2 regions of the Shewanella sp. OMA3-2 genome follow, and region 2 is predicted to be linked to the other one. Evidence: predicted binding sites of a transcription regulator. Region 2 holds the regulator's gene; the other holds the start of a gene.
What was found. Region 2 encodes NrdR, which represses ribonucleotide reductase genes. Its sites were predicted from a motif close to AAACACNANATNTNGTGTTT; they were not measured.
Positions count from the first base shown of each region.

Region 1 (6,347 bases), 1.4 Mb from region 2:
TCAAAATTTTTGCGTAAAAAAGACTGCACTTGTAAAAAGCTTTGCCAATCTTTTGGACCCACTAGTGAAACTGCAATACCTTTGGCGCCAGCACGGCCGGTACGACCAATGCGGTGGACATATTCTTCAGCAAATTTTGGCATGTCAAAGTTAATAACTAATGACACGTTAACTAAATCTAGCCCTCGAGAGGCCACATCCGTGGTAATAAGAATTTGCTGCTGACCACGGCTAAATTGATCCATAATTTGGTTGCGCGCATTTTGTTTTAGTTCACCGCTTAATGCCGCGGTAGAAAATCCCTGTTCAGCTAATAGTGTGGCTAAACGGTCAGTGTCTGAGCGAGTCGCGGTAAATACAATAGTTTGTTTATGTTCTGGTTGCTTGAGCAAGTGGCTTAACAATGCTTGTTTATGATCTAAATGATCTGCAAACAGCATTTTTTGTTCGATGTCTTTGTGTTCAGCATAACTGGTGCCAATAGCCACATGGCTTGGATTCTTCAATAATGTGGCTGCTATATCGTTAATGCTTTGATGATCTAAAGTGGCTGAAAACATCAAGGTTTGGCGACGTTTATGATCCGCTGCTTCATTAATGGCTTTCAGTTGTGGCGCAAAACCTAAGTCCAACATGCGGTCAGCTTCATCAAGAACAAGTAATTCAAGACCATTTAAAAATAAGTGACGTTGCTGAAGATGATCAACAATTCGACCTGGTGTTGCCACAATAAAGTGTGGGTCACGGGACAAGCCTTTGGCCTGATCATTAAAGTTTTCACCGCCCAAAATACTGATTGCTTTGTATTGGGTATTGGCAACCAGTAACCTAAGTTGGCCATATACTTGCTGAGCAAGCTCACGAGTCGGCAATAAAATCAGCACGCGAGGATCTTTCTTTGACAGCGCTCTGCTGGAAATAATTCGCTGCATCGCAGGCAGTAAAAACGCTAAGGTTTTCCCTGAGCCAGTTTTCGATGATGCCATCAAATCTTTACCCGCTAGGGCAATAGGTAAGGCTTGTTCTTGGATCTCGGTTGGGTCAGTAATACCCATATGCTTCAAACTATCTAACAAGCGTTTATCAAGCGAAAAATCAGAAAACTGCAAAGGTGGATCCCCTAAAAAATAATAGCCCGATATTATAGCCGGATAAGCTTGCTATAGCCAATAATGACTTGCTTGTTTATGCTAATAAAGCACTTGGCCGGTAAAGCCAGATTATTAATGTTTAAAAGTGACCCTATGGAGTATATAAATGGCACCAATTCAAGCCTCACCACAGAAGAAACCCATTATTGGATTAGCATTAGGCAGCGGCGCTGCTAAAGGTTGGGCGCATATTGGCGTGCTTGAAGGTTTGGCTGAATTAGGTATTTATCCGGACAAAATAGCTGGTTGTTCTGTTGGTGCATTGGTTGGTGCGGCATATGCCAATGACAGCCTAGCTGAACTTAAAAGTTGGGTGTGTGGCTTTTCAAGTTGGGATGTTATTGGATTAATGGACATTAGTTGGCGTAAAGGTGGGCTTATTAGTGGTGAGAAAGTTTTTGATGTTATGTCTACTCGTATTGGTGCCGTTGATATTGAAAACTTGAAACGTCCTTATGCCGCAGTGGCAACGGATTTGTATTCTGGCCAAGAAATTTGGTTTAAAGAAGGATTACTGCGCAACGCTGTCAGAGCATCTTGCTCTATGCCAGGATTTTTACCGCCAGTACAACAAAATGGTCGTTGGTTAGTTGATGGTGCTGTGGTTAACCCTGTGCCAGTCTCATTGTGTCGCTCACTTGATGTTGATATTGTCATCGCTGTTGATTTGAATGGTTATTTACGCAAGCAAATGCAAGTGTTGCCCCAACAAGTCAGCAGCTCTGAGCCTGTATCTGATGAACATATAGATGCCGACGATGCAGAGCAGCATGAGTCAGGCTTTATGGATTTACTGGGTAAGGGCAAAGACTACATCACTAGCCTGAGTGACAAATTGTCGCTTGGCACTCGAACCCACCCAGGTATGCTCGCGGTAATGTCACAGTCGATGGATATTCTAGAGCAGCGTCATAAGCGCTCTCGATTAATGGGTGACCCACCGGACATTTGTATTATTCCCAATGTATCTGATATTGGCACCATGGAGTTTCATCGCGCAGACGAAGCAATTGCTGCAGGCAGGAAAGCGGTTGAAGATATCGCACATTTAATTCAAGCATCGCTTAAAAACTAACCTTAAAATGTTGCCCTAAGCTAGCTTGATACCTTTGGTCAAGCGCTAATAAGTCGATTGTTGGCGCCTAAAACATTAATTTACTTTGTTTTCCTTTAGCGTGAAAAATGATGATCTAGATCAACACGGTTAGTGACAACTTAACGCCTAATGCACTACATATAGTGTTTTTGTGTTTGTTGTATGCCGATATATAGATTTGGCAACGCTAAAGGAGAAGCTAGTTATGTTGGTTGTTATTAAGCGCGATGGATGTCGCACAGCATTTGATGCAAGTCGAATTAAAGAGGCCGTTATTGCTGCAATGCAGTCTGCTGGGCAATCAGATCATGACTATGCCAACACTTTGGCATCGGCAGTTGAACAAGAGTTTCAACAACAAGCAGAAGTGGATATTCACCACCTGCAAGATGCCGTTGAAAATAGGTTAATGTCAGGACCTTTTAAGACGGTAGCACGTCATTATATTGAATACCGGCATGATCGTGATGTTAGCCGCGAGACTAAAAGTAAGTTAAATCGTCAAATTCGCGGTTTAGTCGAACAAAGTGATAGCAGTTTGTTAAATGAAAATGCCAATAAAGACGCTAAGGTTATTCCAACACAACGCGATTTATTAGCGGGTATTGTGGCAAAACATTATGCTAAAACTCACTTACTACCCAAAGGTGTGGTTACCGCACATGAGCAGGGAGAACTGCATTATCACGATTTAGATTATGCGCCTTTTTTCCCGATGTTTAACTGTATGCTGATTGATTTAGCTGGCATGTTAACCCACGGATTTAAAATGGGTAATGCTGAAATCGAAACTCCAAAATCTATTTCAACAGCAACGGCCGTCACAGCGCAAATTATTGCCCAGGTGGCGAGTCATATTTATGGTGGCACCACCATTAATCGTATTGATGAAGTGTTAGCCGAATTTGTTCAAAAAAGTTATCAAAAGCACCTTGCGGTAGGCATTAAGTGGCAGGTTGCCGACGCTGCAGCCTTTGCTAAAGCGCAAACAGAAAAAGAATGTCACGATGCTTTTCAGTCACTTGAATATGAAGTGAATACTTTGCATACCGCCAATGGGCAAACACCCTTTGTGACCTTTGGGTTTGGTTTGGGCATTAGCTGGGAATCTCGTTTAATTCAGCAGTCAATATTAACTGTGCGAAAGGCTGGATTAGGTAAAAATCGTAAAACAGCGGTTTTCCCTAAATTGGTTTTTGCAATTAAAGATGGTGTTAACCATAAAGCAGCAGACATCAACTACGACATCAAACGTCAAGCGTTAGAGTGTTCGAGTTTGCGGATGTATCCTGATATTTTGAACTATGAGCAAGTGGTCAAAGCGACTGGATCATTCAAAACGCCTATGGGGTGTCGATCATTTTTAGGCATATTCGAGCAAGAGGGTCAGTTGATACATGAAGGTCGTAACAACCTTGGTGTAGTTAGCTTGAATTTGCCGCGTATTGCCATAGAAGCTCAAGGTGATGAAACTGAGTTTTATAATTTATTAGATAAGCGATTAGTGATAGCAAGATGCGCATTAGACACCCGTATTAGCAGGTTAGTGGGTGTTAAAGCCCGTGTTGCGCCAATTCTATATATGGAAGGAGCCTGTGGTGTGCGCCTTAAAGCCGATGATGACATTAGCGAGATATTTAAACATGGTCGTGCGTCAATTTCATTAGGTTACATCGGCTTACATGAAACCATTAATGCTTTATATGGTAATGCGCAACACGTATTTGATAATGTCTCTTTACGTCAAAAAGCGCTTGAAATAGTGGCTTACCTTAAGAAAAACACAGAGCAATGGAAACAAGAATCTGGCTATGGTTTTAGCTTATACAGCACCCCAAGTGAAAACCTTTGCAGTCGTTTTTGCAGTTTAGATGCGAAAGCATTCGGTGTAATAGCAGGGGTAACAGATAAAGGTTATTACACTAATAGTTTCCACCTAGATGTTGAAAAGCAAGTGAACCCATACGATAAAATAGATTTTGAACAGCCATATCCTGAGATAAGTAATGGCGGCTTTATTTGCTATGGCGAATATCCGAATATGCAGAATAATATTCAAGCCTTAGAAGACGTTTGGGATTACAGCTACAGCCGAGTACCTTATTATGGGACTAATACTCCTATTGATGAGTGTTATGACTGCGGTTTTATCGGCGAGTTTAATTGCACCAGCAAAGGCTTTGTGTGTCCTAAGTGTGGTAACCACGAACCTAGTCGAGTATCGGTTACACGTCGAGTGTGTGGTTATTTGGGTAGCCCAGATGCTAGACCGTTTAACTTCGGTAAGCAGGAAGAGGTTAAGCGCCGAGTGAAACACATTTAATGTTTTATAGTGCATATCACAGTGTTGATGTCGTTAACGGTGAAGGCACCCGCTGCACCTTGTTTGTCAGCGGCTGTGAGCATGCCTGTAAAGGCTGCTATAACCAATTAACCTGGCGAACTGATGCTGGGCATGTATTTACCCAAGCATTAGAAGACGCCATTATTGCCGATTTGAACGATAAGCGTATATATCGTAAAGGCTTATCTCTTAGCGGCGGTGACCCTTTGCATCCTGCAAATATTACCACAGTGCTTAAGTTGGTGACGCGAGTGAAAACTGAGTGTATGGGCAAAGATATTTGGTTGTGGACTGGCTATAAGCTAGCAAATTTAACGCTTGAACAACAAGCTATTATCGCACTGGTTGATGTGTTGATTGATGGTAAGTTTGAGCAGTCTTTGGCAGACCCTGCTTTAAAATGGCGAGGCAGTTCAAATCAGGTTGTTTATCAATTGAATAGCGACATTTTTTAGCATTTTTTAGCACCGTTTATTGTAAAATTGACACTATTTCCTCCGGCGCGTTTAGCTTGATACATAGCTTGATCAGCATGTTGTATTAATTGCTGCTCATCATCACCATTATCAGGGTAACGCGCTAAGCCAATGCTTGGAGATAACTGTAAAATTAACTCATCAAATTGATAAGGTTTATCGAGTTCGCAGCGAATATTTTCGGTGATAAGAAGCACTTTATCAAATGATTCAATATCATTTAATATCACCAAAAACTCATCACCACCAAAACGCCCGACAGTATCAGATTTACGCACACAGTCATGTAAACGCTGGGCAATACTCTTTAACAGTCTATCGCCGATAAGGTGACCATGATTATCATTTACATGCTTAAAGCCATCAATATCAATAAATAGAATTGACAAACATGTGCCTCCTGGCGCGCTAATCCTAAGGAAGCTTGTAGGCGTTCAAATAATAATGCTCTATTGGGCAATTGTGTTAAAGGATCATGTCCTGCAACATAATGAAGCTGTTGTTCCATTTGTTTACGTTCAGTAATGTCATGGGCAATTGCAATTCTAAATTGATGCTCTTCTGACCACCGTGCAGACCAAAGAATATCAACAATCTTACCGTCTTTACGTACCCAGCGATTTTCAAAACGACGTTGATTCTCGCCGCTAATAAGTTTATCGACAACGTTAAGCGTTTTTACGCCATCTTCAGGGTAAACAAAGTCGATCATTGGTTTATTGATGACTTCATTAGGGGAATATCCAAATATATCTTCAAATGCAGCGCTTACAAATACAAAGTATCCGTCTTTGTTAACCACACAAACTGCATCGAGCATTAAATCCATAACATCTTTAAGTGCAGTTAGATCAATGGTCTTCATAATATCTATCCCGAGAATTCGATTTTTTGTCACTGGTAGCTTTTGAGGTTTTGGTTGAAATTTTTTGATGTAAACCATTTACCTGAAGCTTTCTGAGTACGTATACGGTGACTTTATATTGTGTTGTTGCTTGTTCGTGTATGGCTAGCCGTTATGCGAAATATTCTGTACAAATCGCTGAAAAATCGACTTTCAGGATCAATAGGTACGGGTAGAAAATATATAATACTATTGGCCAAGATACTATATTAACTTGTGCTAATAATATTCATATCAGAAGCTTAACAAGTGAAGCAATATTATTAAATTATAGTGTACGAATTGAAGTTTTTCACCGTATGGTAAGTGAGCTGTCGATGGTATAAAAGTTCCGCTTCTTGTTAATCTAGATTAATTTATAAGTATTTAATCAACA
Region 1 covers NZ_CP090974.1:2,061,454-2,067,800, forward strand. Annotated here, with positions in the region: gene L0B17_RS09100 (DEAD/DEAH box helicase) at 1-1,109, opposite strand, end outside; gene rssA (patatin-like phospholipase RssA) at 1,258-2,226, shown strand; gene nrdD (anaerobic ribonucleoside-triphosphate reductase) at 2,453-4,570, shown strand; gene nrdG (anaerobic ribonucleoside-triphosphate reductase-activating protein) at 4,570-5,046, shown strand; gene L0B17_RS18210 (GGDEF domain-containing protein) at 5,043-5,456, opposite strand; gene L0B17_RS18215 (PAS domain-containing protein) at 5,414-5,932, opposite strand.
Region 1: a site for NrdR is predicted at 2,377-2,396, ahead of nrdD (anaerobic ribonucleoside-triphosphate reductase). Genes of this name have one in related genera too.

Region 2 (6,347 bases):
CCATCTATGGTGATTGAGCCTTTATGGGCAATATATTTAGCTAAATCAGCAGGAGCTGACAACCAAAACTCAATCGCTTGTCCACGGTACTGACGCCCATCGACTTTAGCGACACCGTCAACATGGCCGCTAACCATATGGCCACCTAAACGCGTTGTTGCTGTAACCGCCTTTTCTAAGTTAACTTTTTGGCCAACCTGATAGTGAGCGAACCCCGTTAAGGTAACAGTTTCTGCAGAAACATCGGCAACATAGCCATCGGCTAAGCATTGGACTACAGTCAAGCAAACGCCGTTTGTGGCAATGCTGTCACCTAATTTTACATCAGATAAATCAAGTTTACCGCTAGCCACAGTTAAGCGGATATCGTTACCTTTACGCTCAATTTTGCGCAAAGTGCCTAGGGCTTCAATAATGCCTGTAAACATAGTGAGTCACTTTTCCTATTTATGCCCATCTGAATTGAACATTAATGATGAGGTATTCTAGCTGAAACCAAATACAAATCGTGTGTCTTGGCCAACATTTCGTTTATCTTTTAAGACTATTTTAGGAATTTGATCCATTGATTGATAATCCGCTAAGGTCAACATGTTGCGCCCTTCACTGCCTAACAATTTTGGGGCTTGATACACAACAAGCTCATCGACCAAATGATGTTCAATAAAACTGCCCGAAAGTGTCGCACCGGCTTCAATCATCACAGAGTTACAACTTTCGCCCAAATATTTCAATACGGTGTCCAGACAAACTCGCCCTGCACTATTTGCATTTACTTGCAGTAAACTAACATGCTTAGGAAAAAGTGCTTGTACCGCATCAGAATAACCACAAGTTGACACCAATAAAATCGGCGTTTCAATACTGAATAAGGTAAATTCAGCGGTTAATCGGGCTTGGGAATCTAATACAACCCTTAGTGGCTGATGTAGAGATGTGGGTAAAAGTGAATTTTTCAAGCTACCAAGCTCGTTATAACGCACATTTAAGCTAGGGTTATCTGCAATAATGGTTTCAACGCCTGTGATTAATGCACTATGACGGGCACGCATTCGTTGCACATCTTGTCGAGCGGCAGGGCCGGTAATCCATTTAGATACACCATTAGACAGCGCTGTTTTGCCATCTAAACTGGCAGCAACTTTAACCGTCACCCAAGGTAAACCGGTTTTCATCCGCTTCATAAAGCCTGGGTTTAACTCCAATGCTTCAGCTTCTAATAACCCGACGTCGACGTGAATACCTGCATCTTGCAACATCGCAATGCCGTTATCAGCCACTTGAGGATTAGCATCTTTCACCGCAATAACGACTCTAGCAACTTGAGCATTAATTAACCCTAAGGCGCAAGGCGGAGTACGCCCATAATGACTACAAGGCTCTAACGTGACATAGGCTGTCGCGCCAAGGGTAGAATGCCCTTTTTTAGCGGCATCAGCTAACGCATTGACCTCAGCATGCCCTTGCCCCGCAATCTGATGATAACCTTCACCAATAATAACTGAGTCTTGAACAAGTACGCAGCCAACTGATGGATTGGGGCGAGTGGTATAAAGACCTTTTCGCGCCAGCTGGATCGCTCGACTCATCATTTGGGTATCAAATACACTAAAACTAGTCATAAAAGTTTACTCAAGTCGTAGGAAAATTATTTTTGCAATTTGGCAATCGCTTCACCAAATTGAGACACATCCTCAAAGGCGCGATAAACAGAGGCAAAGCGAATATAAGCTACTTTATCTAGGCTCATTAATTGATCCATCATTAAGTTACCTATCATCTCTGAGTTAATTTCACGTTCGCCTGTTGCACGTAATGTCGACTTGATTTTTGTAATTGCTTGTTCGATTTCATCCATAGAAACCGGACGTTTTTCAACTGCGCGTAACATACCACCGCGGAGTTTTTCTTCATCAAAAGGTTGGCGGCTGCCATCACGTTTAATCACCCTAGGCATGACTAGCTCTGCGCCTTCAAAGGTTGTAAAACGTTCATGGCATTCAGTGCATTCGCGGCGACGGCGCACCTGGTGGCCATCGGCCACTAAGCGTGAATCGATAACTTTAGTGTCTGTCGCGCTACAAAAAGGACAATGCATTGAACCTCCGTAAAATAAAATGGCCGCTAAAATTAGCGGCCATAAAGTTTATCCTATTTACTCATCAAGGTTAAGCTAACCTTTAAGGCTGGCGCTACCGATGAAAAAGGATGTTCCGCAAACTGGAGTTATCCGTAAACAGGGAACTTAGCACATAAGGCCAACACTTGACCTTTTACGCTATCAATCACAGTTTGGTTTTGTGCGTCATCTAAAATGTCACAAATCCAACCCGTTAATTGCTTCGCTTCAGCTTCTTTAAAGCCACGACGAGTAATCGCTGGCGTACCAATACGAACACCTGAAGTCACAAATGGTGAACGTGGATCATCTGGTACCGAGTTTTTATTAACCGTGATATTGGCACTGCCTAAGGCTGCATCCGCTTCTTTACCGGTTAAATCGCGACCGATTAAATCAACAAGCATTAAGTGGTTTTCGGTACCGCCAGAAACAATTTTGTATCCACGCGCTAAAAATACTTCAACCATTGCTTTAGCGTTTTTAACAACTTGTTGTTGGTAAACTTTAAACTCAGGCTCTAGTGCTTCTTTAAACGCAACCGCTTTACCTGCAATAACATGCATTAATGGGCCGCCTTGGCCACCAGGAAATACCGCTGAGTTTAATTTTTTGTATAAGTCTTCGTCATCAGCTGCAGAGATAATGATACCGCCACGTGGGCCTGCTAATGTTTTATGGGTTGTTGAAGTAACAACATGGGCATGAGGCACTGGCGTTGGGTAAACACCTGCAGCGATAAGACCCGCTACGTGCGCCATATCGACAAAAAAGTATGCGCCAATTTTGTCCGCTATTTCACGCATTCTGGCCCAGTCGACAATACCAGAATAAGCAGAGAACCCTCCAATCATCATCTTAGGTTTATGCTCTACCGCTAAACGTTCCATTTCATCGTAATCGATTTTGCCCGACTCATCGATACCATAAGGAATGATGTTATATAATTTACCAGAAAAGTTTACTGGTGAACCGTGGGTTAAGTGACCACCATGCGCTAAGTTCATACCAAGTACAGTGTCACCCGGTTTTAAAAGCGCCATAAATACTGCACTGTTTGCTTGTGAACCTGAATGCGGCTGTACGTTGGCGTAAGTTGCACCAAATAATTCTTTAGCACGTTCAATAGCTAAGGTTTCAACAACATCAACATATTCACAACCGCCGTAGTAACGCTTACCAGGGTAGCCTTCAGCATACTTATTGGTTAACTGTGAACCTTGAGCTTCCATCACGCGTGGGCTAGTATAGTTTTCAGATGCAATTAACTCGATGTGCTCTTCTTGGCGACAAGTTTCATCTTCAATGGCTTTAAATAGTTCTGGATCGTAATCCGCTATATTCATCGCTTTCTTAAGCATGGTAACTCCAACGGTAGGTTTTATATTAGTAGGGTTGCGCGGTATTCTACTCTGCAAATGCAAACAATCCCAGCCTTTACGGCATGAATTAAGTTATTAAACAACAATAGATAATCTCATGCGAAACAGAAAATAACCTTAACTTACATGCGTTAACTATCGCCACCTTAAGATTTATGCCATTTTTTCACCCTACATAATCCATAAAACAGTCACTAAAAACACTGTTCTATTTTTACGACTAAAACGGCTTATATTACGCAGTAAACCACGACTACTAGGCGACTTTCTGTTTAGCCTAATTCTGACGGTTCTGAGCTAGTGCGCTACAAGATGATAAAAATCGACTTATTACAATTAAAATCCGATTTAAGTTCGATTAAGATTCCATTAGAATCATCCTATTCTGTGTTAATCAATGTTGGAACCTCATGGCTCAATTTGTATATAGCATGCTAAGAGTGGGCAAAATTGTCCCACCTAAAAAGCAGATTTTAAAAGATATCTCTTTAAGTTTTTTCCCTGGCGCAAAAATTGGCGTATTAGGCTTAAACGGTTCAGGTAAATCAACACTGCTGCGCATTATGGCTGGTCTTGATACTGAAATTGAAGGCGAAGCTCGCCCTATGCGGGCCTAAAAATTGGTTATTTGCCACAGGAACCAAAACTAAACTTAAACCAAACGGTTCGTGAAGCGATTGAAGAAGCGGTAAGCGAAGCTAAAAACGCACTAACTCGTTTAGATGAAGTTTATGCTTTATATGCTGAGCCTGATGCCGACTTTGATGCATTAGCCAAAGAGCAAGGCGAATTAGAAGCCATTATTCAAACCCACGATGCCCACAATCTAGACAATGTGTTAGAACGCGCGGCAAATGCATTACGTCTGCCCGATTGGGATGAGAAGATTGAAGTGTTATCGGGTGGTGAGCGTCGCCGAGTGGCGATTTGTCGCTTATTACTTGAAAAACCTGAAATGCTGTTACTTGACGAACCAACCAACCATTTAGATGCTGAATCAGTAGCTTGGCTTGAACACTTTTTACAAGAATACACTGGTACTGTGGTCGCTATTACCCATGACCGTTACTTCCTAGATAATGCAGCGGGTTGGATTTTAGAGCTTGACCGTGGTGAAGGTATTCCATGGGAAGGCAATTACTCTTCCTGGTTAGAGCAAAAAAATGATCGTCTTAAGCTAGAATCAGCAACTGAAAGCGCTCGTCAAAAGACCATAGCAAAAGAACTAGAATGGGTACGTCAAGGCGCTAAAGGCCGCCAATCTAAAGGCAAAGCACGTATGGCGCGTTTTGAAGAGTTGAACACCAACGACTACCAAAAACGTAATGAAACTAATGAGTTATTTATCCCTCCTGGACCACGTTTGGGTGACAAGGTCATAGAGGTTACCAACTTAACTAAATCCTATGGCGATCGGGTATTAATTGATGATTTAACCTTCACTGTGCCAAAAGGCGCAATCGTCGGTATTATCGGCGCCAACGGCGCGGGTAAATCAACCCTGTTTAAAATGATCTCTGGTACTGAACAACCTGACAGCGGCACAATTTCTGTGGGTGAATCAGTGCAAATAGCCTCAGTAGAGCAGTTCCGTGATTCAATGAATGATAAGAATACTGTGTGGCAGGAGATCTCTGGCGGTCAGGATATTATGAAAGTCGGCAATATGGAGATACCAAGCCGTGCGTATGTTGGTCGCTTTAACTTCCGCGGTGGAGATCAACAAAAAATTATCGGCACTTTATCAGGTGGTGAACGCAACCGTGTCCACCTATCTAAATTACTTCAAGCCGGTGGTAACGTATTACTACTCGATGAACCAACCAATGACTTAGATGTGGAAACTTTACGTGCACTAGAAGAGGCGTTATTAGAGTTCCCAGGTTGCGCCATGGTAATTTCCCATGACCGCTGGTTCTTAGATCGTATCGCAACCCATATTTTAGATTACCGTGATGAAGGTAAAGTTAACTTTTATGAAGGAAACTATACTGAATATTCTACTTGGCTAAAAAGTACTTATGGTGCTGATATTGTTGAGCCACATCGCTTAAAATATAAGCGTATGACAAAATAAAATCACCCAATTGACAACAGGGGCTTCGGCCCCTGTTTCATTATTGTCTAATGATCGTCAGATAAAGCATTAGGGCATTACGTCAAAAATTTGTCATTTATACTGAGTCCTCGCCATAATCTGTTTGTAAACCCCTAACAAGTTAAGTATTATCACTTAATTAATGGATTATTTTGTGCGTTGCTGATTTTTGTTAACAATTTCATTTTGCAGCGATTGTATAAGCTAATAGTTATTCAACGGAGATATCAGTGAGATACGGTTCAATTACCCTTGCGTTATTGTACTTATTTGCGAGCAACTCTTTTGCTGCATTAGAAGTCATCAACTCAGAAGAAAAAAGACGTCTAACTCAAATTGAAGATCAATTCGATATTGATGCACTATTAATTTCAGTTAATAACAAATTTACTCAACATAATAAGAAAGCCTTTGATATAGAAGAGCTGGTAGAGCAAATTGAAAGTGAAAAACAGTCATACGATTTGTTAATCACTGATTTACCTAAAAAAATACTTGCTAAAGACAATATGCCTCAGGTCTATAAACAGATTGAGTCAACGGTAAACAAAATTGACCAACTTGAAACTCGCTCAATTGAAGAATCTGCAGCTTTAGAAGCAGAAAATGCTGAAATTTTGGCAGAATATAACGCGATTAATACTAAGCGTACTGCACAAAGTAAACAGCTTTTTAAGTTGAAAACAGATATAACTAACCGTTTAATTGGCGATTTATCAAAATCAAGTAGTAGCCTTCCGGTAAATAT
Region 2 covers NZ_CP090974.1:3,465,247-3,471,593, forward strand. Annotated here, with positions in the region: gene L0B17_RS15275 (riboflavin synthase) at 1-428, opposite strand, end outside; gene ribD (bifunctional diaminohydroxyphosphoribosylaminopyrimidine deaminase/5-amino-6-(5-phosphoribosylamino)uracil reductase RibD) at 486-1,622, opposite strand; gene nrdR (transcriptional regulator NrdR) at 1,649-2,098, opposite strand; gene glyA (serine hydroxymethyltransferase) at 2,227-3,480, opposite strand; partial or broken gene ettA (energy-dependent translational throttle protein EttA) at 3,912-5,578, shown strand; gene L0B17_RS15300 (hypothetical protein) at 5,830-6,347, shown strand, end outside.